DNA from 3 places in the Planococcus sp. 11815 genome. Region 1 is predicted to be linked to each of the others. Evidence: riboswitches for the same ligand, from Rfam matches in the RefSeq annotation. Region 1 holds a riboswitch; each other region holds the start of a gene.
What was found. A riboswitch is a leader RNA that binds a small molecule or an ion and turns the genes downstream of it on or off. The one in region 1 is predicted to bind S-adenosylmethionine.
Positions count from the first base shown of each region.

Region 2: it holds a riboswitch for S-adenosylmethionine, as region 1 does, so the genes downstream of both, M1Q06_RS03865 (5-methyltetrahydropteroyltriglutamate--homocysteine S-methyltransferase) here and M1Q06_RS14545 (methionine ABC transporter ATP-binding protein) in region 1, are expected to answer to the same signal.
Region 3: it holds a riboswitch for S-adenosylmethionine, as region 1 does, so the genes downstream of both, M1Q06_RS03135 (LLM class flavin-dependent oxidoreductase) here and M1Q06_RS14545 (methionine ABC transporter ATP-binding protein) in region 1, are expected to answer to the same signal.

Region 1 covers NZ_CP096991.1:2,890,258-2,898,230, forward strand. Annotated here, with positions in the region: gene M1Q06_RS14530 (carbohydrate kinase family protein) at 1-881, opposite strand, end outside; gene M1Q06_RS14535 (MetQ/NlpA family ABC transporter substrate-binding protein) at 1,069-1,899, opposite strand; gene M1Q06_RS14540 (methionine ABC transporter permease) at 1,912-2,583, opposite strand; gene M1Q06_RS14545 (methionine ABC transporter ATP-binding protein) at 2,573-3,586, opposite strand; SAM riboswitch class I at 3,656-3,763, opposite strand; gene M1Q06_RS14550 (carbon-nitrogen family hydrolase) at 3,810-4,604, opposite strand; gene M1Q06_RS14555 (pyridoxal phosphate-dependent aminotransferase) at 4,690-5,859, shown strand; gene M1Q06_RS14560 (fibronectin type III domain-containing protein) at 5,894-7,973, opposite strand, start outside.
Region 2 covers NZ_CP096991.1:756,881-764,853, reverse strand. Annotated here, with positions in the region: gene M1Q06_RS03885 (alpha/beta fold hydrolase) at 1-617, shown strand, start outside; gene M1Q06_RS03880 (cytochrome P450 family protein) at 760-1,959, shown strand; gene M1Q06_RS03875 (phytoene desaturase family protein) at 2,075-3,556, opposite strand; gene M1Q06_RS03870 (class I SAM-dependent methyltransferase) at 3,803-4,396, shown strand; SAM riboswitch class I at 4,634-4,739, shown strand; gene M1Q06_RS03865 (5-methyltetrahydropteroyltriglutamate--homocysteine S-methyltransferase) at 4,833-5,960, shown strand; gene M1Q06_RS03860 (aldo/keto reductase) at 6,109-6,927, shown strand; gene M1Q06_RS03855 (glycosyl hydrolase 53 family protein) at 7,081-7,973, opposite strand, start outside.
Region 3 covers NZ_CP096991.1:590,722-598,694, forward strand. Annotated here, with positions in the region: gene M1Q06_RS03120 (tRNA dihydrouridine synthase) at 195-1,187, shown strand; gene M1Q06_RS03125 (hypothetical protein) at 1,229-2,023, opposite strand; gene M1Q06_RS03130 (hypothetical protein) at 2,274-2,495, shown strand; SAM riboswitch class I at 2,667-2,775, shown strand; gene M1Q06_RS03135 (LLM class flavin-dependent oxidoreductase) at 2,889-4,280, shown strand; gene M1Q06_RS03140 (sodium:solute symporter family transporter) at 4,397-5,911, shown strand; gene M1Q06_RS03145 (copper resistance CopC family protein) at 6,351-6,923, shown strand; gene M1Q06_RS03150 (copper resistance D family protein) at 6,920-7,973, shown strand, end outside.

The DNA of each region.
Region 1 (7,973 bases):
GTTGCACAAAGCGCCCCCAGCTTATTGCCGAATCCAGCGCAAGCAATCAGTTCTTCCCGGTCTTCCGGCATGCCGTTCAAATGGACATGGCGGATGATGCCTGCCATGAATGCATCGCCGGCGCCCGTCGTATCTACAGGCTTGACCGGCACGACCGGTACATGGACCGTCTCGTCTTTGAATACCGCGTGCGTGCCATGCTCACCATCCGTGACGAAAACGACAGGAAGCCCGTAAGCCTTCAGGCGCTCGATTCCTGCTTCCAGCGAATCAGCTTCCATGAGGAATAATAATTCTTCGACGGTCAGTTTCAGGATATCCGCCTGCGGCAAAAAGCGCAGGACGGTCTGACGGCACAACTCTTCACTTTCCCAGCGCAGCGGCCGGATATTGACGTCATACGAACAAATTACGCCGTGAGACTTGGCCAATTCCAAAGCCTGGGCCGTCGTTTCACGCGCTTCCGGGTGAAACAGCGTCCCTGAGCAAAAATGGAACAGGCTCGCGGATTCGAACGCTTCTCCCGCCAACTCGCCAGCCTTCACTTGCAAATCAGGCGTTTCATTATCATAGGAAGCGAAGACGCGGTCGTTCGTTTCCGTTAAATGAATGTATACCCCACTGATGCGCTTTTCAGGATGTTTGATTGAATGTGACAAATCGACACCTTCCGCCCGCAGCGCCTGGCAGAAAAAGTCCGAAATCTCATCGTCGCCGGTGATCGTGATGAATGCCGACTGTACTCCGAGGCGGCTGACGCCGGCCGAGACGTTGACGGTGGCGCCTCCGAGATACAAATCGAATAGATCGTTGTTTTTGGTCGTTGCGATATAGTCGACAAACGCGTCGCCGTAAGTCAGGACGTGCCTGTTAGCTTCCATATTTCTCTCCCCTTCTCCAAAGAACCCTTAGCTGCAGCCTTATTCGCAGCAAGCTGTTGAAATTCACTTTCCCTATTATTTCAGCAGAAAACAGGCAGGGCAAGGAAAAAGCCTAAAAAGCGCGGTGCTACAATATTTTGCATAAAAAAACAGCCGAAGAAAATAGCTCTCCGGCTGGGTTCTCCTATTATTCAGCCATCCACTCCGGTTTTCCGAAGCCTTCGAATTGCTCATCGATGACCGTTTCAAATTCTTCCGACTCTACGATCTCGACCAAATCCGCCGCCAGTTCACTGTCTTCATTTTCTGCTGAAACGGCGACAACGTTACGGTACTGGTCAGGCATGTTTTCAAGTGCCAGTGCATCAAGAAGGTCCATGTCCGCTGCCAGTGCGAAGTTTCCTGGAACGGCTGCAAGGTCCGTGCCTTCAACCGCACGCGGCAATTGCCCTGCCTCAATCGGCTGGAATACCAGGTTCTTCGGATTTTCCGTTACATCGCGTTCAGACGCCTGAAGCACTTCCGCTTCCGGATCAAGCTCGACCAATCCCTCGTCCTGCAGCATCAATAATGCACGCGCACCGTTGACAGGATCGTTCGGAATCGCGATGGTGGCCCCGTCGGATACCGCATCCAGTGAATCGAATTCATTAGAGTAGATACCCATCGGCGCGGTCGGCACCGTAATCAATGCGCTCAAATCCATATCGTTTTCTGTTTCGAAGTTTTCTAGGTAAACCGTATGCTGGAACAAATTGGCGTCGATCTCGCCGTTGTTCAACGCATTATTGGGCTGGATATAATCGCTGAATTCAATCGTTTCGACGGTATAGCCTTTTTCTTCAAGCGCAGGCACGATCGCTTCGTTCAGCATGTCGCTATAAGGGCCGGCTGTCGCACCGAGCTTGATGTCTTTCGACGCTTCGCCGCCTTCTGTCGTTCCTGTATCCGCTTCTTCTCCACCGCATGCGGCTAGTGCAAGCGCGCTCGCTGCCAATATCCATGTGAGTTTCTTCATATCATTCTCCCCTTATCGTTTATCGAGTTTTTTGGCTGTAAAGTCGCCGGCCTGTTGAATCAATTGGACGAGCACGATCAAAATGACGACCGTGACAATCATGATCGTATTATCATAGCGGTAATAGCCGAAGCGGATCGCCAAATCGCCGATGCCGCCGCCACCGACGACGCCCGCCATCGCGGAATAGGCGATGAGGCTGATGACCGTCAACGTGATGCCTTGGATCAGGCTCGCTTTCGCTTCCGGCAAGAGCACATCTTTAATGATCATCCAAGGCGTCGCACCGACCGCAATCGCTGCTTCGATGACGCCTTTATCGATGTCACGCAGCGCCGTTTCCACAATGCGTGCGAAAAACGGAATCGCCGCTACCGACAAGGAAACACTCGCTGCGACAGGCCCGATTGTCGTGCCGGTAATCAATTGCGTCAGCGGGATGAGCGCGACGAGCAAAATGATGAACGGAATCGACCGGACGATATTGACGACAAATCCGATGACGGAATTGACCGGGCGATTTTCCCAGAACAAGCCGCGGTCTGTGATGAACAATAAAATGCCGAGCGGCAAACCGATGACAAGCGCAACGCCAAGCGAGATGCCGATCATGATCAAGGTCTGGTAAAACGCCACCTGGATTTCCGGCCATAACTCAATGATTCTTCCCCACTCAATTCCCATGGTCCATCACCTCCACAATCGCTTCACGCTGCTCCAGATAGTGAATCGCTTGACTCACTTCTGCTTGGCCGCCTTTTAGTTCCATGACAAAAATGCCGAGCGGCAATTCCTGGATGTATTCGATCGCCCCGTGCAGGAAATTCCCTTTGACCGGATAGCTTTGCAGCATATCGGAAATGATGCCATCCCCAGCGACTTCGCCTTTGAACAAGACTTTGACGATTGTGCCGTCACATTTCTCCAGGATTTCTTCCGGTACATTGAACGACACGACGCTCGAGATGAATTCCTTTGTCAAAGCGGTCTTTGGATCGGCGAAGATATCGTAAACACGCCCTTCTTCGATGACGCGACCGCCTTGCATGACCGCCATGCGGTCGCAAATTTCCTTGACGACGTTCATTTCATGCGTAATCAACACAATCGTGATATTAAGCTTGCGGTTGATGTCTTTCAATAAGCGCAAGATCGATAAAGTTGTATTCGGGTCGAGAGCGGATGTTGCTTCGTCGCATAACAGCACGGCCGGTTCATTCGCGAGTGCGCGGGCGATGCCGACGCGCTGCTTTTGCCCGCCGCTCAGCTGCGCCGGATAGACATTGCGCTTGTCCGACAAGCCGACCATTTCGAGCAGTTCATCGACGCGCGGGCCGATCTTCTTACTCGGGGTCCCTGCTGCGCGAAGGGCGAATGAAATATTCTCAGCTACCGTCTTTTGGCTGATCAAATAGAAATGCTGGAAGATCATGCCGATTTTGAGGCGCGCTTTCCGCAAGCCATCGCCGCGCAGCTTCGTTAAATCCTGGCCGCCGACTTTGACGGTGCCCGATGTTGGCCGCTCAAGCAAATTGATGCAGCGGATGAGGGAACTTTTTCCAGCGCCCGAATAGCCGACGATGCCGAAAATCTCACCGGTTTTCACTTCCAAAGTGACATCATCGACGCCTTTTACCGTGCCGTGCTTGGTTTGATAAGTTTTGCTCAGTTGTTCGATTTGAATCATGCTGTCCACTCCCCCAGGCAAATAAAAAATGCCTCTTTTATCAAAAGAGACATCGAAAATTAGAATTCCGACTTATCTTTCAGAATGAATTCCATTCTGCAGGACTTGGCACCTTCCCATTTAAATGGGGGTTGCCGGACGTCATAGGGCCTTACCCTCGGTCTCTCTTGATAAGCATGCGTATTTGGTTGTTTTCAATATTACCTGCACGGGCGACAGCTTGTCAATGTGATTTTTCAAACTTTTTGTACAATGGGACGCGGCGGTCATCGAATACCGGGATGCGGCCACGCACTTCATCTACTTCTGAAAGATCGATGTCGATATAGCCTATGCCTTGTTCTTGCCCCATATCCATCCGCACTTCCCCCCACGGAGCGATGACCATCGAATGGCCGCCGAACTCATTTTTCGGGTCGCTGCCGATCCGGTTCGCGGCGATGATGAAGCATTGATTCTCGATCGCACGCGCCTGCAATAGGATACGCCAATGATCTATGCGAGCTGCGGGCCATTCTGCAGGCACGAAGATCGCCTTCGCGCCGTTCAGCGCTTGCGCCCGAAGCCATTCCGGAAAGCGGATGTCGTAGCAGATAACACCGCCATAGGTCTCCCCGTCCAGCTCGAATGTGCCGAGCGACTCGCCTTCCTCAAGATGGATATGTTCGTCCATCAAGCCGAAGCGATGCGCTTTATCGTATTCCGAAACGAGCGCGCCTGTCCGGTCGACGACATACATCGTGTTATAGAAACCATCTTTTTTCTTTGTGGACACTGAGCCCCCGACGATATGGACGCTATGCTCTTTGCCGAATTTTTTCAGGAAATCGGCAGTTCGGCCATTGCTGTCCGCGAGTTCGCCCAGCTCTGTTAACGCATATCCGGTGTTCCACATTTCAGGCAGGACGATAAGCTCTGCACCGTTTTCTGCCGCTTCTTCCAAATAGTTTTCCACACGCTGAAAATTCGTTTCGGGATCTCCGAAAGCGATATCCATCTGCACACAAGCGATTTTCATGTTCTCTCCCCCTGTAGACAGTTTAGATTAAACTCTATAAGATTTGAGGTAGATGTGCAATTATTTAGAAAACGAGGAGGATTCCATGGACTTTTCAAATCGCTTACAAAATCTTCCCGATCAATTTTTCGCCGCGCTTGTCGCAAAAGTGTCAAAAGCGGCCGATGAAGGGCGGGATGTTATCAATCTTGGCCAGGGAAACCCGGATCAGCCGACACCGCCGCATATCGTCAAAGCATTGCAAGACGCAGTGGCGGACCCGAAAACACATCGCTACTCGCCGTTTCGTGGGCTCGGCACATTGCGCCAGGCTGCCGCGGATTTCTATAAGCGGGAATACGGTGTCGATATCGATCCGGACCTTGAAGTCGCTATTTTATCGGGCACAAAAATCGGCTTTGTCGAATTGCCGATCGCCCTTCTTAATCCGGGCGATTCACTCTTACTGCCCGATCCCGGCTATCCGGATTACCTGTCCGGCGCACCGCTTGCCGACATCGAACTCGATTTGATGAAGCTCGAGCAGGCAAATGGCTATTTGCCGAACTATGACGCAGTGTCAGGGTCCATTCTCAAACGCGCCAAACTGATGTATTTGAATTACCCGAACAACCCGACCGGCGCTACAGCCACTCAGGCTTTTTTTGATGAGACCGTGCAGTTCGCCAAAGAAAACGATCTTGCGGTAGTGCATGACTTCGCCTATGGCGGCATCGGTTTTGATGGTCAAAAACCGGTCAGCTTCCTGCAGTCAAAGGGGGCAAAAGAAGTCGGCATTGAAATGTATACTTTGTCGAAAACCTATAACATGGCCGGCTGGCGCATCGGTTTTGCAGTCGGCAATTCCAAGATGATCGAAGCCTTGAATTTGATTCAGGACCATTTGTTTGCCGGCATCTTCCCGGCTGTCCAGCTCGCCGCGGCTGAAGCACTCAGCGCCAGCCAAGCATGCGTCGAAGAATTGGTCGAACTGTACGAAAAAAGGCGTCAAGTGTTGGTCGATGAGTGCCGACGGATCGGATGGAACGTGGAAGCGCCAAAAGGTTCGTTCTTTGCCTGGCTGCCGGTTCCAGAAGGCTTCACGAGCGTTGAGTTCTCCGATTACCTGCTCGACCAAGCGGATATTGCTGTCGCTGCAGGAAGCGGCTTCGGCTCTGTCGGTGAAGGTTTTGTGCGTGTCGGCTTATTGGTCGACGAGCAGCGCATTAAAGAAGCGCTTGAACGCATCGAGAAATTGGGCATTTTCACTAAATAGGCAAATAAAAAAAGAAGGCATTGCGCCTTCTTTTTTATTTTGTATTAACGGCCATTTCCATGTCCCAATACAGGTCGGAACTGAAGCGGTCGTCTTGATGCACTTGGGCAGCCAGCACGTTCTCGCCGTCTTTCAGATGCGCCAAGGCCTCTTCATCCAAGTAGATGCGCTCGATTCGGTCTTCGCTCCCGAAATCCTCATCACTTACCGCTTCCTGGTAGTCCTCAAAACCGAACTCACCTGTCTCCGGCATATTGAAGCGCATGATTTCTTCTCCGTTCAAATACAGGATGACCGCATCGTCGACACCAAATTCCACATATCCGAGGTCGCCGATTTCTTCCACATCTTCCACTTCAAATGCTGCTCTGAAATACGTCAATGCGATTTTTTCGGTCTCATCACCGCCAAAGCCGACGAGCGTTTCCACTGGTCCCAATTCCGGGCGTTCTTCATCTTCCGGAAAGCCTAGCGGACCAGCGCCTTGCGCCCAATCACTGTCATCGAAATCGGCTTCAATCCAGTCTTTTTTCAGGTCGCTGCCATCGTCCAGATAACGCCACTCGCTGCCTGCTTCAAGCAGCTTGGTTTCTTCATGTGCCACCAATTCGAATTCAATCGCATTGCTTTTCCACACTTTATCGCCGTCTTTTACTTCTGCAAACACTTCCACTTTTCCAGGCTCCGCACCTTCTGCTGCCAGGACTTTCCCGTCTTTTATTTGGATGCCATCACTGCTCGTGCGGTACGTAACCGATTCAGGCGAAATATCGTATTGGCCGCCTTCGACGTTTTCTCCTTTCAGCTTCAATTCCGTTTCCGGATAGAAAGAATTCTCTTCCGTTGCCAGCACAGTGCTGTTCGCTTCCAGTTCCACTTTTTCAAGCGCAGGCACGACCGTTTCGATGGACGGATCTTTAATGATCTCATATTCATCGACCAGTTCTTCTGTATCCGTTCGGTAGGTCTCAAAGCGCAAACGCGTCGGCTCCACTTGGATATTCATATAAGTCGGCACGCCCCATTGTTCGCGTACCGCCGAATACGGTTCGCGTTCTGTCTGCATGCCGTAGAATTTACTCCCGCTCGCCGTGTTCCCTGTAATATAGACGGTGCCTTCCGGATTGACCGGCACCTCCCCTTGCATCATATGATTTTTCAGCGGCTGGAAATTTTCCATCTGGTACGTTCTCACATAGGAATGATCATGCCCCATCAACACCGCATCAAAACCGATTTTGTCAATCGTCGGCACGAGCTGATCGCGCAAGTTCAGCACCACTTCACTTTGCGAATGTGCAGCGGCACTATAGATTGAATGATGGAAAACGAGTATCTTCCATTTCCAGTCCCTATCGGCTGTCGCTTCAGCCGTTTCTTCCATAAATTGAATATGTTCTTCCGGATTCTGGCTATTGGAATTCAAATTCATGAACAAAGTATCCCCGTAGGAGAAATAATAATCACCACCGGAATTATCGTAATTGCCGAGTTCCCAGTTTTCATTCGGGACATTGAAATGATAGGCGTAATGATAGGTATCGTCATGGTTGCCGATGGTGGTCGCCGTTGGATAATTGCGCAGCGGTTCAGGCGCGAAATAAGCCGCATATTCTTTTTCGGAATAGCGGGCATCGACCTGATCGCCTGCGGACAGGATGAAACTTGAGTCGGGGCTGTTTCCAATTGCTTGCTGCAGGGTCTTGTCCCAGCCTCTTTGGTCTTCTGCGATATCGCCAGACGCGCCGATTTGCGGATCAGCAACCATCACAAATTCATATGATGAAGGATCCTTAGTCTTGAAATGAAAAGCTTGTGTCCAATTGCCACGCCCATCTCCTAAACGGTACATATAATCCGTTTCATTTTCGAGCTGGGTGATCACCGCTTCATGGGCAGAATAACCGTAAGTAGCGTTTTTCAACGATGCATCGACCGTTACCGCAGCGTTTTCCGGAAAATCCTCGGTCCCGGAAGAAACTTCTGCATATTGCACCTGGCCGGCACGGGTCGTGCTTGGTGAATACCATGAAAAGTTCATCTCCGACTCATCGCTCCCAGGCGCGAATGCGATATGGGAGGCAGGGTAGGAATCATCCGCTTCGCTATCCAAA
Region 2 (7,973 bases), 1.2 Mb from region 1:
TCGATCTGCCGGGCCTGTCGTATCGAACAGAAGATTTTGAAACGGATTTGCTGCAGTTCATGGATGCCAAAGCTATCGAGAAAGCCTTTATCGCAGGTGCATCCAGCGGAGGATTTGCCGCCAGGAATTTCGCTGCGAAATACCCGGAACGGACAGTTGGGCTCATCTTAATCGGCTCCCCTTCCGAGCTCGGCAACCAGCCGGAAATCGTCGCCATTCACGAATCCACTTTGTCGCACTTAACAGATCCCGTCAGTCCCGAGTTCATCCGGAAATTTACCGGAGGACTTTTCAACAAACCGGTGCCTGCCGATTTCTTGGAGAAAATGTTCCATGAGATCCAAAACGTTCCCGCGCGTGTGTGGAGAGAAACGAGTGAAGCTGCATTGAATGAAAAATTCCCTGGCTTCCTTCACCAAGTGACAGCACCCGCGCTTATCATTTCCGGAAAGGAAGATCCCATCGCTTCACAAGAAGACCAGCAAAAGCTTTCCTCTGCCATCGTGAATTCCCAACTGTGCATCCTCCCGCAGCTCGGCCATATGCTGTATTGGGAAGGCCCGCCAGAAGTCGCAAAGGCCATCACCCAGTTTGTCGATAAAGCTCAAAAAAGCTAATGACTAGCCAAACCATTTCGCCGGAAAATCGCCTGGACCGAAAAAGCAGCCTTCCATATTTCTTTAGAGAAGGAAGGAATATGAAAAATAGGCGAGTAAAAGCCATCCGCCTCAGGGTATAGATAAAAAAGGAGGCATTTCAATGAATTTGCATGACAAAGACGAAACGAAATTATTCAGCCCAGAATTCACCAGGAACCCTTACCCAGCCTACGAACGGCTGCGCGAAGAAGACCCTGTGCACCAGGTGCGTTTTCCAGATGGCCAGCTCGGTTGGCTCGTGACGCGCTACGCGGACGCGGAAGCCGTATTGAAAGACCCGCGCTTCATCAAAGACTTTTCGAAGCTGTTCGGCGGCAGCATGGACGAGATGAGCGTATTCGCCCAAAACATGCTATTTTCCGATCCGCCCGACCATAAAAGGCTGCGCGGGCTCGCACAAAAAGCCTTTACCCCGAAAATGATTGAAGGCATGAAACCGCGCATTCAGGAAATCACCGACGAATTGCTCGATGGATTCGAAGGCAAATCGAACGTCAAATTAATTGACGAATTCGCCTTTCCGCTCCCCATCATCGTCATTTGCGAGATCTTGGGCGTGCCCTCACAGGACCGCGACAAATTCCGTACCTGGTCGAACTCGCTGATCGAAGGCACGAGCGGCGAAGCAGGTGTCAGTGTCTACGAACATATGAATGAATTTATCCAATATCTCGGCGAATGGTTCCAAAAAGTGCGCCAACAACCGGGAGACGATTTAATCAGCCGCTTGATCGAAGCAGAAGAAGCTGGCGACCGTTTGACGGAAAAAGAGCTGTACGGGCTGGTCTCCTTGCTTATCATCGCGGGACACGAAACGACCGTGAACTTGATCGGCAACACCGTGCTCACGCTGTTGAAGCATCCTGAACAGCAGCACGAATTGTGCGTACAGCCTGAACTGATCGGGCCGGCCATCGAAGAATCGCTGCGCTTGAACGGACCGGTCGAATTCAGCACCTCAAGATGGGCCGCGGAAGAGATCGAATTCAGCGGAAAAACCATTCACCGGGGCGATCTGGTCATCGTCGCGCTGAACGCGGCGAACCATGACCCCGAGCAGTTCGATAACCCTGAACTGTTTGATATCCACCGCGAAAAAAGTGCCCATTTGGCGTTCGGCAAAGGCATCCACTTCTGCCTCGGCGCTCCCCTCGCACGGCTGGAAGGCCATACCGCCATCGACGGTCTATTGAAACGTTTTCCTGCCATGGCGCTTGCTGTCCCAGAAAACGAACTCGAATGGCGTCCGGGCATGATCGTCCGCGGCGTCCGTGAACTTCCGGTGACACTCGGAAAATAGCTAGGCAAAAAGGCGGTGCCAATGACTTTTCGAAGTCATTGGCACCGCCTTTTGAATTGTAATTAGTCCAGGCTATGAAGACAGGAAATCCAATACACGCTTCAACTAAAGACTTCTACTTGCTTGCATTGTCGCGTTTGACGATCTTATCGCTCACTTGCTGGCCGCTCAAGGTCACCATCGGCATGCCGCCACCCGGGTTGACCGTACCGCCGACAAAATACAGGTTGTCATATAGTTCGCTTTGCTTCTTGTGCTTGAAGCCGCCGTTCTTGTTCTTGTCGGAAACCGTTCCGTAAATCGCTCCGCGGTCCGAACCGTAGATGCGTTCGATATCATGCGGCGTCCAGACATCGCGTACGACGATATTATCGCGCAAGCCGTCGAGCCCCATGCGTTCGAGCTTATTGATGACTCGCTCTTCGAATTCCTTGTACTGTTCCGGCGTGAACGGGTTGTCCTGGATATACGGGATATGCGGAAGGATTTTAATATTTTCATACCCTTCCGGCGCCTGCGTCGGGTCGGTCTTGTTGACGTTGACGAGATAGATCGTCGGGTCGTCGGGCAATTCATGACGCTCGAACACCTTGTCCATCTGCTCTTTTAAATTGTCCGAGAAGAAGAAATTATGGTGGTTCAGTTGCGGATAGGTCTTCTTGACGCCGAGATGCAAAACGAGTCCGGAACTCGCCGGCTCGTATTTCTTCTCGAGCTTATCGACAAACTCATGCTCCGCCTTGACCATTTTTTGATAGAACGGGATGACTTCCATATTCGATACGTAATAATCAGCGGTTTGGAAGCTGCCGTCTTCGAGTTCGACGCCGGTGATCTTGCCTTCCGCACTCGTCAAGGCACGAATCACGCCCATGCCGGTATGGATCTGGACGCCTTCTTCGCGCGCCAGTCTCTCCATGCCGCCCGGCACATACCAGCAGCCTTGTGCGTGTTGCATATAAATCATCATATTGAGCACAGCGGGTGCGCTATACGGCGAAGACCCTACGTATTTCACGTAATACGACAGCATGTCGCGCAAATGAGGATTATTGATGCGCTTGGAAATCGCGCTGTACATCGTCGAGGTCAAATCGAATCCGGTCAGAGTCGCAAGGATGCCGTTTTGTGCGACGGCCTCCTTCGGCGATTCAAACCCTTCCTTCAAATAGCTGCGCTCGGTCGTTTCGTAAATCCGCTTCGCGTACTTGAGCAGCGCGTAGTATTCCTTCATGTCCTTTTTCGACAGTGCCGGGTTCGCCCGCTCCATCAAATGAAGGTCATGGTACAGATCGATCACCGTGCCGTCCGGGAAAAATGAGCGCCACTCACGCTCTAAGCGTTGCATCGGAACGTAATCCGTCATTTTCTTGCCACTGCCTTGGAACAAGCGATCGAAAATATGCGGCATCGTCAAAATCGACGGGCCCAAGTCAAAACCGAAGCCGTCCCGCTCTAAGCGGTTCACTTTCCCGCCGATATGCTCGTTCTTTTCATATAACGAAACCTCATAGCCTTTTTGCTGCAATGAAATCGCCGCCGACAAGCCCCCAAGCCCGCCTCCGATTACGATTACGGATTTCTTCGCTTTCCCCATATATGTACCGCCCCTTTTTAATGAAATATGTATCCTTCTTTTTTACGCTAAAACCGCCTGTACGGAGATTTCTTTAATGCCTTGCCATTGTCCTTGTTATTCCCTTCATAATAAGCTTAAAAACGCTGATTGTATAGTTTTTGTATAATCCTAGACAAACCGTTCATTCCAGGAATAAACAGGACATTGACAGGGAAAGTGGAATGGTATAGAAAGATGCAATACACAAGACAGGAGTTGATCACTATGGCTGGATTTTTACCGCATATATATGACACGGCCATGAAGCCGCTCGAGAAGACGCGCTTTGAAAAAATCCGCGCCGGACTGGTTCAAAAAGCGCAAGGTCGCGTGCTCGAAATCGGTTTCGGAACAGGTGCGAACTTCCGCTATTATCAAAATGCCGAACGGGTCGACGCCATCGAACCAAACCCGGAGATGAGTAAACAGGCCGGCAAACGCATCCGACAGTCGAAGACACCGATTCGCACGTACGAAGCAGTCGCTGAAAAACTGCCCTTTGCCGATGACAGCTTCGATACGGTCGTCGCGACCTTAGTATTCTGCACGATTCCAGACCCGGTCAAAGCGCTCGAAGAAATCTACCGCGTCAGCAAACCCGGCGCCCAGATCCTCATGTTCGAGCACGTCAAAATGGACCAACCGCTCATGGGCAAAACTCAGGAATCCTTGACACCCGTCTGGAAAAAGCTATGCGACGGCTGCCATTTGAACCGCGATACAATCGATTTGGTGAATCGCTCCCCTCTGGAAATTGTGAAGGTGGAATCCTATTACGGCGGACTATTTTTGACCATTGAGAGCCGGAAACCGTTGTGAATTGTAACTGTCCCTGTGTACGGCACAATTATGACTATTTACCTGAAGGCATGAAAATACGGAAGGAATATTACTGATCCTGATTTGAAGGTATTTCTTATTCACTTATCCTGCATGGGGCACTACTCGAATTGTGTGGTGCACAGGCACAAAAAAATAATTCCCAATTTCCTTGCAATTGTCCGAAGATTGGTTTAATGTGAACAACATCAACCAGCAATTAACTTAATAGTCGATTTCTTATCAAGAGAGACGGAGGGATTTGGCCCTGTGAAGTCTCAGCAACCGCCCTATTTCAGGACAAGGTGCTAATTCCAATAGGCATAAGCCTAGAAGATAAGAAGAATGCTTTTCCAAAACGGGCTTTCTTCTTTTCGAAGAAAGCCCGTTTTTTATTTCCACCACTCACACTAAAAACAGAAAGAAGGAATTTCACATGATCCATTCAACTATTCAAACAAACCAAAAATTAACAACTGCCCCATTCAAGGCTGATCACGTCGGGAGCTTATTGCGCCCCGACAGCATTCACGAGGCGCGCAAACAGTTCAAAGTAGGCACAATCACAGCGGAACAGCTGCGGGAAGTCGAGACGACGGAAATCAAGCGCATCGTCGACAAGCAAATCGAAGTCGGTCTCAAAGCAGTGACGGACGGCGAATTCCGCCGCACGTTCTGGCATACTGATTTCATGGCGCATATCAATGGCTTCGAAGGTTACACGCCGGAAAAAGGCTATCAGTTCAAAAACGTCGAAACGGAAGCTTATGACGTGCGCAATATCGGCAAGATTTCTTTTAATGAAAACCATCCATTTCTCAGTGATTTCATTGAATTCAAGGAAATCGTCGGCGGCCGCGCTGTGCCGAAATTGACGATTCCAAGCCCGAACCAATTTTTCAACCAAGGCATCCGCGATGAAGCCATCTATCCGGACTTGGAAGACTACGCGAAAGACGTCATTCAAACTTACCGCGACGCTTTCCAGGCATTTTATGATGCCGGCGCGCGCTATATCCAAATCGACGATGTCTATATCGCTGGCTTGTCATCTCCGGACATTCCGTTCAACGATGGAAAATACAATCGCGAGTATTTGATCGACTTGGCGCTTCGTGTCGCAAACGGCGTGCTGGAAGGCAAGCCGGAAGACCTCGCTGTGACGACTCACCTGTGTCGCGGCAATTATCAATCCGACTGGGCATTTGAAGGCAGCTACGCATTGATCGCGCCGACTTTGTTCGCCAAAGAAAAAGTCGACGGCTTCTTCCTTGAATACGACGACGACCGCTCCGGCAGCTTCCAGCCACTTGAGTACATTCCAAACGGTGGACCAAGAGTTGTGCTCGGCGTCTTCACTTCAAAAAATGGTGAACTTGAAGACAAAGAAGCGATCAAAGCACGCGTCGCAGAAGCCGCAAAACATGTGCCGCTCGAGCAGCTATGCATCAGCCCGCAATGCGGATTCGCTTCGACTCACCACGGCAATATCCTCACCGAAGAACAGCAATGGGACAAACTGCGATACATCGTGGAAGTTTCTGAAGAGATCTTCGGAGAGTAAACGACAAAAGGCAAGCGCAAATTTGCGCTTGCCTTTTTGCTTGGAATAATTGTGTGGTGCACAGGGACACCGCGGGTTAGAGTTCCCCTGTTGACAGAAAAGTCGTACAATAAAAAAGAGCGTTCGATAAAGAGGAGGAAATATTTCCATGGCAAACGAAAAGTTTTTCACGTTCCACAATGGAGTTGAAATTCCCACTATCGGATTTGGCACTTGGCAAATCCCAAATGAAGAAGCTTATGCCGCAGTAACGACTGCTTTAGAAAATGGCTATACTCATATTGATACGGCCTTAGCCTATCAGAACGAGGAAAATGTTGGAAAAGCGATTCGAGATTTTAACATTTCTCGGGAAGAGGTCTTTATCACCAGCAAGCTTCCTGCTGAAATTAAAGGCTATGATGCAACATTAGCGGCTTTTGAAGAAACGATTTCAAATCTCGGAGTCGATGTGTTAGATCTTTATTTGATTCATGCGCCATGGCCGTGGGACGAAGTCGGCAAAGATTGTACAGAAGGCAATATTGAATCGTGGAAAGCGATGGAGAAGCTTTATAAGGACGGCAAAATTCGGGCAATCGGCGTTTCGAACTTTTCGGAAAAAGATATTCAGGCGCTTTTGGATTCCTGCGACATTGTACCTATGGCGAATCAAATCCCATTCTATATCGGTCGTGATCAAGCGAGCCTGCTACAGTTTTGCAAAAAACATAATATTGTCGTAGAAGCGTACTCTCCGCTGGCAACTGGCCAAATCTTGAACAGCCCTGAAATCAAAGAAATGGCTGCTAAATACAGCGTTACCCCTGCTCAATTGTGCATTCGTTATTGTCTGGAGCATGGCACTTTGCCGCTTCCGAAATCAACGAACAAAGAACGCATCGTTGAAAATAGTCAATTGGCGTTCACCATCTCTCCAGAGGATCTTCAAAAGCTCGATGCTTTTGAAGATGTTCGCGCCAAATAAAAAACCGCCCTTGGGCGGTTTTTCATTTTATCTGCCTAACTCAATTCCAACCAAAATAAGATGATCCTTTTTTAGGATACACATCCCTTCGTTGTTGAGCTTAACCTGTTCACGAACATTGATCGTTCTTGAGTATCTAGGTCAGATTTTCAGTTATTGATTCACTGCATCAGCATCTTGCATCCGGAACAAGGAAAAGTCATCTAGACTTCCCCAAGCCCCGCCATTTGCTTTCACGCTTCCGCCGATTGTCACTGTACCGTCTTCCACAAGGATACCGTCTAGTTCAGGCTGGCTCCAATTAGCCCACCCGTTAACAGTGGTGTTCATTGTATAGCGCTCGCCAGTTGTTTCAGCGTAAATATACATCTCGGAGTTCTCGGCATCTCCTCCCTGCACAAAGGCAGAAAGTTTGTAATATCCCGGTTCCAAGCCTGTTATCGTTTGTTCTGCCTGAAAATCGATTGCATCCGCTGAGTAGAAATGAAGCGAATAGTTTCCAGATTTAGCATCCGATGCTTTGTTTTGATAACTCGTGTGAGGCGCAGTACCATTTCGGTGGGTGATATTCCACACGCTTCTGTCGCTATTTTCAAACCCTGCATTCTTCACAAAGTTCTCTGGACTGATCTGAAGATTCACTGTGACAGACAAGCCGTTCTCCAGTTCCCCATCAATCACATAACTGCCGGCACCGTTGCTGACCGCCTGCTGCAATGCTTCCTCATTCCATGTAACCGGAACCGAGCCTCCGCTGCTATCGTTGTAAATGACGGTCACCAATTCAGGCAATACAATCGCCTCGCCCGCGACAGCCGAGATGGATGGATTTTTCACATCATCTACTTTCAATGGAGCGACTGCCCCTGTCTCCAAGTACTTGAAAACGTTCAAAGAGGGCAAGGGACGGCCATTAAAATCAAACAACGCCTGATTATCAACTGCACTGCCACCGTACCATTCCCCGGCATCTTCCGGATCGTATTCTGCCGCATAGCTTGTCGCCCAGCCGGAACCGTATTTTTCCCAAATCATTTTGCTTTTCT
Region 3 (7,973 bases), 1.0 Mb from region 1:
AAGGGCTTTTGCGTTCAAGCGGAAGCAGGAGCGACTCTCTTTCCACAGCGCGTAGAATCGTGTAAACTGTATAAGGTTAAGAAAAGCTAGGACGTATTGAACCGTTTGATCGTTTCGGATTTCCATTATAGATGATAGTGAATTTTTGGATGAAGGACTGCTTCATCCCGCAAGGAAAGGATTGGAATTGAGTTATGAAAGAGAATTTTTGGCGTGAATTGCCGAAGCCATTTTTTGTATTGGCGCCGATGGAAGATGTGACGAATGTGGTATTTCGCCATGTCGTAGCGGCAGCGGCGAGCCCTGATGTGTATTTCACGGAGTTTACGAATACGGAAAGTTATTGCCATCCGGAAGGCATCCACAGCGTGCGCGGGCGTTTGACGTTCACGGAAGATGAGCATCCGATCGTCGCCCATATCTGGGGCAACAAGCCGGAGCATTTCCGCGAGATGAGCATTGGCATGGCGGCGCAAGGCTTTAAAGGCGTCGACATCAATATGGGCTGCCCCGTACCGAACGTTGCCGCCAAAGGAAAAGGCAGCGGCTTGATCAATTATCCCGATAATGCAGCGGAGATCATCCAGGCCGCGAAAATGGGCGGATTGCCTGTCAGCGTCAAGACGCGCCTCGGTTACACAAGTGTCGACGAATGGAAAGGCTGGCTGACGCATGTCTTGGAGCAGGACATCGCCAACCTATCGATCCATTTGCGCACGAAAAAGGAAATGAGCGCCGTGCCTGCGCATTGGGAACTCATTCCTGAGATCAAAGCGCTGCGCGACGAGATCGCACCGGATACTTTGATCACCATTAACGGCGACATCCCGGACCGCAAGACCGGCCAGGAGCTGGCAGATAAATACGGCATCGACGGCGTCATGATCGGGCGCGGAATTTTCCATAACCCGTTCGCTTTCGAGGAAGTGCCTCGTGAGCACAGCACGCAGGAATTGTTCGACCTGTTGCGCTTGCATTTGGACCTCCACGATAAATACTCGACAGAGACCGAGCCGATCGCCTTCAAGCCATTGCGCCGTTTCTTCAAGATTTATGTGCGCGGCGTACGCGGTGCAGGTGAACTCCGTAATGATTTGATGCACACCGAGACAACTGATGAAGTGCGTGCTTTGCTGGATGCATTCCAGCTGGTCGCTGCAGGAAGCAGCACGCACACTGAATCGTAAAAGCAAAATCCCTTCCCGCAACTAGGCGGAAAGGGATTTTTTTAATTGGCGTCGCGGTAACGATAGATGGATTGGTAAGAAGCCGTCCGGACTTCGGTTTCAAATGAAGAGCGGCTCCAAATGCTTTCCTGGTCCGATGTTTCTTCCGTCTCAACTAGTTTCAATTCGCCTGCTTGAAGCGTCATGATTTTGGACTCCACAGATTTCAATTCGTTTTGTTCGTAGTCGAGCGCACGTATTTGCACTTGCACTTGCTTCGTGTCGTCTAAATTATTTTTGACGAAAAAAGCATTTTGGTAATCGCTCGAGTTGCAGTTCTCGGTTCTGCGGCGGACGCATTGTTTTTCGGAGCTCATGAACACGACAGTGATTTCCTCTTTGTCTTGCTGTTCATTTGCAGCGGCAATCGCTGACTCGAGCTGTGTGATATACGATGCTTTTTCCGCCAAAGGATAAACCCAGACGATGAAAAACAGGATCGTGGCACACAGGAACATTGAAACTGTCCAAGCAACTTTCGGGTTGTGGAACGATTTGGGGGCGTTTTTATAAACGATGCCGACGATAATATTGATGATCGACAGAATCACCAGGAAGGCACCGGCGACAATGAGGCCGACCATCAATTCAAAACCGTTCTGGAAAAATGCCAGCTGGTAGGCGTTGGAATAAAAATAATTCAGCGCTGCGCTGAGGATGACCAGTAACAGGAGCGCGGCCAGTGGTTTTTTCCAGCGGTACTTCTCCATCATGCCGGTTTTGTTGCTGATGCCAGTCCAGAGAAACCAGACGTAAGGAAGTAAGAAAATCAAAATGACTAATGTGACAATGCCCATGAGATCATGCCTTTCATTCGTGAAATGGATGTATGTTGCTATCAGTTAAATTATACGCAGCAAATCTACAAAAAGATTCAAATTTTTTACAGATCGTATTTGGCAGAAGGTGTTTTGCCAGTCAGGTATGAACAATGCTACAGAATGGCTCGAGGCGTGCTATAATAGATGACTTAAGGCAACTATGCGTTGTCCCAAGGCAATGGATGCCCAAAAGCCTCCAGCCAATCCTAAATTGAGGTGTAACAGAATGAATAAACGATGGACGATCGATAAAATCCGGACATTCGTCAACAACAATTCCGACAGCAAGTTATTGTCGACGGAATACCACGGATTCTCCCAAAAGCTCTTGTTCAAATGCGCATGCGGCAATAACTTCGAGAAGACTTTCACGAAGTTCAATAAGAACAACCAGCGCAAATGCGATACGTGCCAACCGCCAAAAGCACCACGCGGGCAGGAAGAATAACAGGAAACGCCAATTCCCATTGCAGGGGATTGGCGTTTTTCTGTGCAAAAGACAGAAGAATCCCCGGAGATTATGGAGACTGGCCCATCCGCTTTCTAAAGAAATAAATTATTTTTGAAAATTCGGTTGACTTCTCTATTTCCTAGTATTAAGATAGGGATTAATTTAATAATCTTATCCAGAGAAGCCGAGGGACTGGCCCGTTGACGCTTCAGCAACCCCTGATATCCATCAGGAAGGTGCTACTTCCAGCAAGGAGAGATTCCTTGGGAGATAAGAGAGCGGACCCGATTATTCATATAGCCCTCTTTTCTCATTTCAGAGAAAAGAGGGCTATTTTTATTTTCCACTGAGGGCTGCGGAAATTACGATTTCAAAAGGAGGAATTTGACGATGACGAAGAAACGGATTTATTTGAACGCTTTTGAGATGGTGTGCGCAGGCGGGCACCAGTCGCCGGGGTTGTGGCTTCATGAGGACGACCGATCGCATACGTACAAGGACAGCGAATATTGGATCGAGCTGGCGAAGCTATTGGAAAAAGGGAAGTTCGACGCGGTGTTCCTGGCCGATGTGCTCGGGACCTACGACGTCTACGGCGGGACGCGCGATGCGGCACTTCGCAATGCGGTGCAGACGCCGGTCAACGATCCGCTATTGGTCGTGCCGCTCATGTCATCGGTGACAAAGCATTTGAGTTTCGGGGTCACGGCATCTGTCAGCCACGAACATCCGTACACCTTCGCACGGCGCATGTCGACACTCGACCATCTGACAAAAGGGCGCATCGGCTGGAACGTCGTCACTTCCTATTTGAAAAGCGCCGCAGTCAATATCGGGCTCGATGACCAGATGAGCCACGACGAACGCTACGAATTCGCGGCCGAATATTTGGACGTTTGCTATAAATTATGGGAAGGCAGCTGGGAAGACGGCGCGGTCGTCCGCGACAAACAGTCGAAAGTCTATACCGACCCGTCAAAAGTCCATGACATTCGCCACGAAGGCAACTACTTTAAAGTGCCAGGCGCTCATCTATCCGAACCGTCGCCACAGCGCACGCCAGTATTGTTCCAGGCAGGCGCTTCGCCGCGCGGCAGGGAATTCGCCTCGAAGCACGCCGAATCGGTGTTTACGGCAGGGCCGACGATTCCCGTTGTGAAAAAAGGCGTCGACGCATTAAGAGAACGCATCACGGCGAACGGCCGAAACCCGGAAGATGTGCTCGTCTATACAACTTTCACCGCGATTGTCGGGAAGACCGAACAGGAAGCGCAAGAGAAATACGAAACTTTGAAAAGCCATGTCAGCTACGAAGGCGCACTCGCCTTGCTGAGCGGCTGGACCGGCATCGACTTTTCCGGATACGAGCCGGACGATACGCTTGAATACATCCAAAGCAACGCCATGCAATCGGCGGTCGAAGTGTTCACGCGTGCCGATCCGGACAGAAAATGGACGATCGGGGAACTGGCGACATTCGTCGGCATCGGCGGAAGAGGGCCGGTCGCGGTCGGAACGCCGGAGCAAGTCGCAGACGAAGTCGAGCGCTGGAGAGATGAAACCGGTGTCGACGGCTTTAATTTAGCGTACACGCTCGCACCCGGAAGCTTCGAGGACTTTGTTGAACTGGTCGTTCCGGTCTTGCAGGAACGTGGGCTTGTGCAGAAAGAATACACAGACGGCACATACCGCGAGAAAATCTACGGCAAAGGCCAAGCGCAATTGAAAGACAATCATCCGGGCAGAACGTTCAAGCACTTGCACGAACCGGCCAGAAATTAAAGGAGGAATGGGCATGCTGACAGCTTACTGGATCGCCGTCGCCGTCTTTTGGATCGTCGGGCTGACCTTATGGAATAAACTATACCCAAAACCGAAACCGAAAGGAGGCGAACGCAATGGGTGATGAAACAACTTGGCTATTGCCGCTGATTGGTGCGATGCTCGTCGGCTATTTCGCCTTGACGACATGGCTCGGGAAAAAAGGCAAAGCCCATAGCGGATCGATGAAAGGCTTTGCCATCGCGAAAGGCAAAGTCAATCCAGCGGTCGTCGGCATGAGTTTTGGCGCCTCATACGCCAGTGCGAACTTGTTTCTTGGGGTGCCAGGCTGGGCGTATACATACGGCTTATCGACTTTATGGTACACGATCGGCTGCTTCGGGGTTACGTGGCTCGGCCTGTTGCTGTTCACGAAAACCTTCTGGCGCTATGGGCAGAAAAATGGCGGCAGCTTGACGATTCCCCAGTGGCTTGGCAACCGTTATAACAGCAAAGCCTTACGCGTGCTCGTCGCATTACTAGTGCTGTTCAATATCTATTACATCGTCGGGCAGAACGTCGGCTTAGCTACGATGTTCGAAACGGTCATCGGCATTCCATATTTATGGGGCATTGCGATCGGCGTCATCATCACGGTCGTTTACGTCAGCCTCGGCGGCGCATTCGCACAGATTGTCAGCGACGGCATCCAAGGAGCGACGATGGCGGTTGTGTCGCTATTGTTATTCGTTTCGTTATTGTGGACAATCGGCGGCGGATGGAATGTGTTCGGCACGCTGCAAGCGGAACTTCGCGCGATCGACCCGGCACTCGTTTCGCCGCTGTCGACAGGCGGGCCGTTCTATAGCGGCTTCGCTATCTTGAGCATCCAGTGGCTGCTGTTTTCATTCGTGCTGCTGCCGCATTTGATGAATAAAGTGCTGACGGTCGAAAAAGAGGAAGACTTGCGGACCTTCACTTTATCCGCAGGCGTCTCTTTGTTCACCTTGTCGATCTTCTCGGTATTCGCTGGGCTCGCGGCGCGCATCATCTTGCCGGGGCTCGCATCGGCTGATAGCGCCATTCCGGCGTATATCATGGAAGCTTTCCCGGTTGTCATCGTCGCGCTGCTTGTCATGGGCTTGATCTCTGCGATCCTGTCGACGACCGACAGCTTGTATCTCGGCATCACCAACAGCATCGGCAACGATTTGTTCAAAGTGCTGGCCGTGCCGGTCCTTTACAAAAACAAGAATTTGACGGAACAGGAACTCGACGCCAAGGTGCTGAGGGCATCGAAAGTGTCGCTGGTCTTCATCGGACTCGTGTCGCTCTATATGTCGATCAACCGGCCGGAATCTTTAGCTTTATTGACCAACTTCGGGACCTCCGCCATCATCAGCGGCATCGCAGCCCCGATCAGCCTCGGCTATTTCTGGAAGCACGCCAATAAATCCGGCGCCATCGCCTCTGTCGTCAGCGGAGCGGGCTGCTATATGATCTTGACCGGCACCGGTGTCATCGAACACGTTTTCCAAGCGATGTTCTTCAGTTCGATCCTCGGCTTCACGTCGATGATCACGGTGAGCCTGATTGCCGAAACTGTGAAGAAGCGCGAAAAGACTTCGCAGGAAGCGGTTCGTGGATTGTAAAGAAACTGCCCAAAAGTCCCGAAATCATTCGGGGCTTTTGGGCTGTCGACAAGTTTAAGAAATCGTATTTTCCGAAGCTTATCGCTCGCTTTCCGTGGGCTCGCGCCCAAGCCTCCTCAGCCGCTGCGCGACTTGCGGGGTCTCGGTCGTCTCGCTTTACCACTGGAGTCGAGCGAACGCTTCTCCAAATACTCAGACAGGCCATTGATTATTAAATGTTGAAAAGCTAAGTTCATTTTAGACTTATAGCGGATTATGAACTTATTTAACACTTTGAAAAGCCCCGAAATCATTCGGGGCTTTTTCCTATCCCATCAATCTTCAGGAAAATTTCATAAATCCAAGTGCGCCGCTCTTGTTTCTTCCGTTCAAATGAAATAGGCTGAAAAGAGTTGATGAAAAATTGATTTGACCTAATAAGAAAGAAGGAATTATTCCGATGAAGAAAACGATGATTTTATTGAGCGCATTGCTGTTGTTTCCGATTTCAGCACAAGCGCATTCTGTGCTCGAAGCCTCGACTCCGGCTGAAGGGGAGCTCGTAACTGAACCGGTAGTAGCCGTTGCGCTCGATTTCAGTGCCGGCATTGAAGAAGGCAGTGGAATGACGATGACAATGGACGGGACCGCTGTCGATTTCAGTGAAGTGGCCGTCATGGACGACCAATTGATCGGTACGCCGGCCGAGGAGCTCGCAGACGGATCTTATGTCGTGGAATATGATGTATTGAGCGAAGACGGCCATCCGATACAAGGTTCTCTTGCTTTTGAGTTGCAGGCAGGTGAGGAAGAAGAAGTGACAGAAGAAGCGGCAGAAACAGCTGAACCGGAGGCCGATGAGGCCGAAGCCGAGGAAGCTGAACAAACTGAAGCTTCCGATATGGAACAAGCAGCAGCGAACGATCCGGAAGCCCCAGCAGAAAACAGCGGCTCCAGCATGACTTTGATCATTGCGGGAATCGCCATTATCCTGTTGATCGCTGCCGTTGTCTTGATGCGTAGAAAACGATGAGCTGGTTGATCGCGCTGTCGGATTTTTTTCTTTATGTAGTGCTGGCGTTCCTTGCAGGGGATGTCGTCTTGCGCTGCGTCAAATCGGAGAAAAAGCCGCTTGTTGAGGTTCCGAAAAAACTGCTCTTGCTTGCGCTTGCGCTTATTCCGCTGTTGCTTGTGCCACCTGTCATCCAGCTGGTTTTGCTGCTGTCGGAAAGCTTCGGAATGATGCAAGCGGTAGTGGATGTCACAACCGAGTTTCGCGCTGGCCAAAGCTATGTATTCGGCGTCTTGATAGCCGTGGCATGGTTGATCGTGGTGTGGCGCGACGGATCGTGGGTATTCCGCGCGTTTTGGCTCGTGCTCAGCGTGCTCAATGTGGCATATGCGAGCCACGCTGCGTCCATTGCGGATTGGCAAGGGTTTGCCGGGCATGCGCTTCATTTTCTGGCGCTCGTATTATGGGCAGGCGTATTGATCCACATCGCCTGGTTTTTGCGCGACGGGCGCAATTGGCGTGCATTTCTTAAATGGTTTACGCCGTTTTCTGTTGTCCTGATGATCATTTTAATCGGCAGCGGCATCTGGCTCATGCTGTTTTTCGTGGCGCCGGAAGATTACGCGAGCTCGTGGATTTTACCTTATGGACAGCTCTTGCTGCTGAAGCATTTGAGCATTGTGCCGCTCTTGCTTGCAGCGTTCATCAATGCCGTCTTGTCCCGAAGCGATGAGCCGAACCGCTCTTGGCTCAAAGTGGAGAGCTGGCTTCTGCTGTTGGTGTTATTGATCACCGCATTCATGAGCAAGCTCGCTCCGCCGCATAATATCAACGAAACGTTCCGCATGGAAGGCGGTGCGCCATTTGTCGAATGGGTCGCAGGACCGCAGTATCTTCCGGTCCATGCGGTATGGACGCCGAATATCGACGGTTTCTTGATGATGGCGATCGGCCTGATCTTCCTGGGCTTGCAATGGCTGAGATATCGCAAACAGCTGCCCGAATGGTTATCGTTCATCTTCGGTCTCGGGTTTGTCGCAGCGACTTACATTGGATTAATGTTCAGTTTCC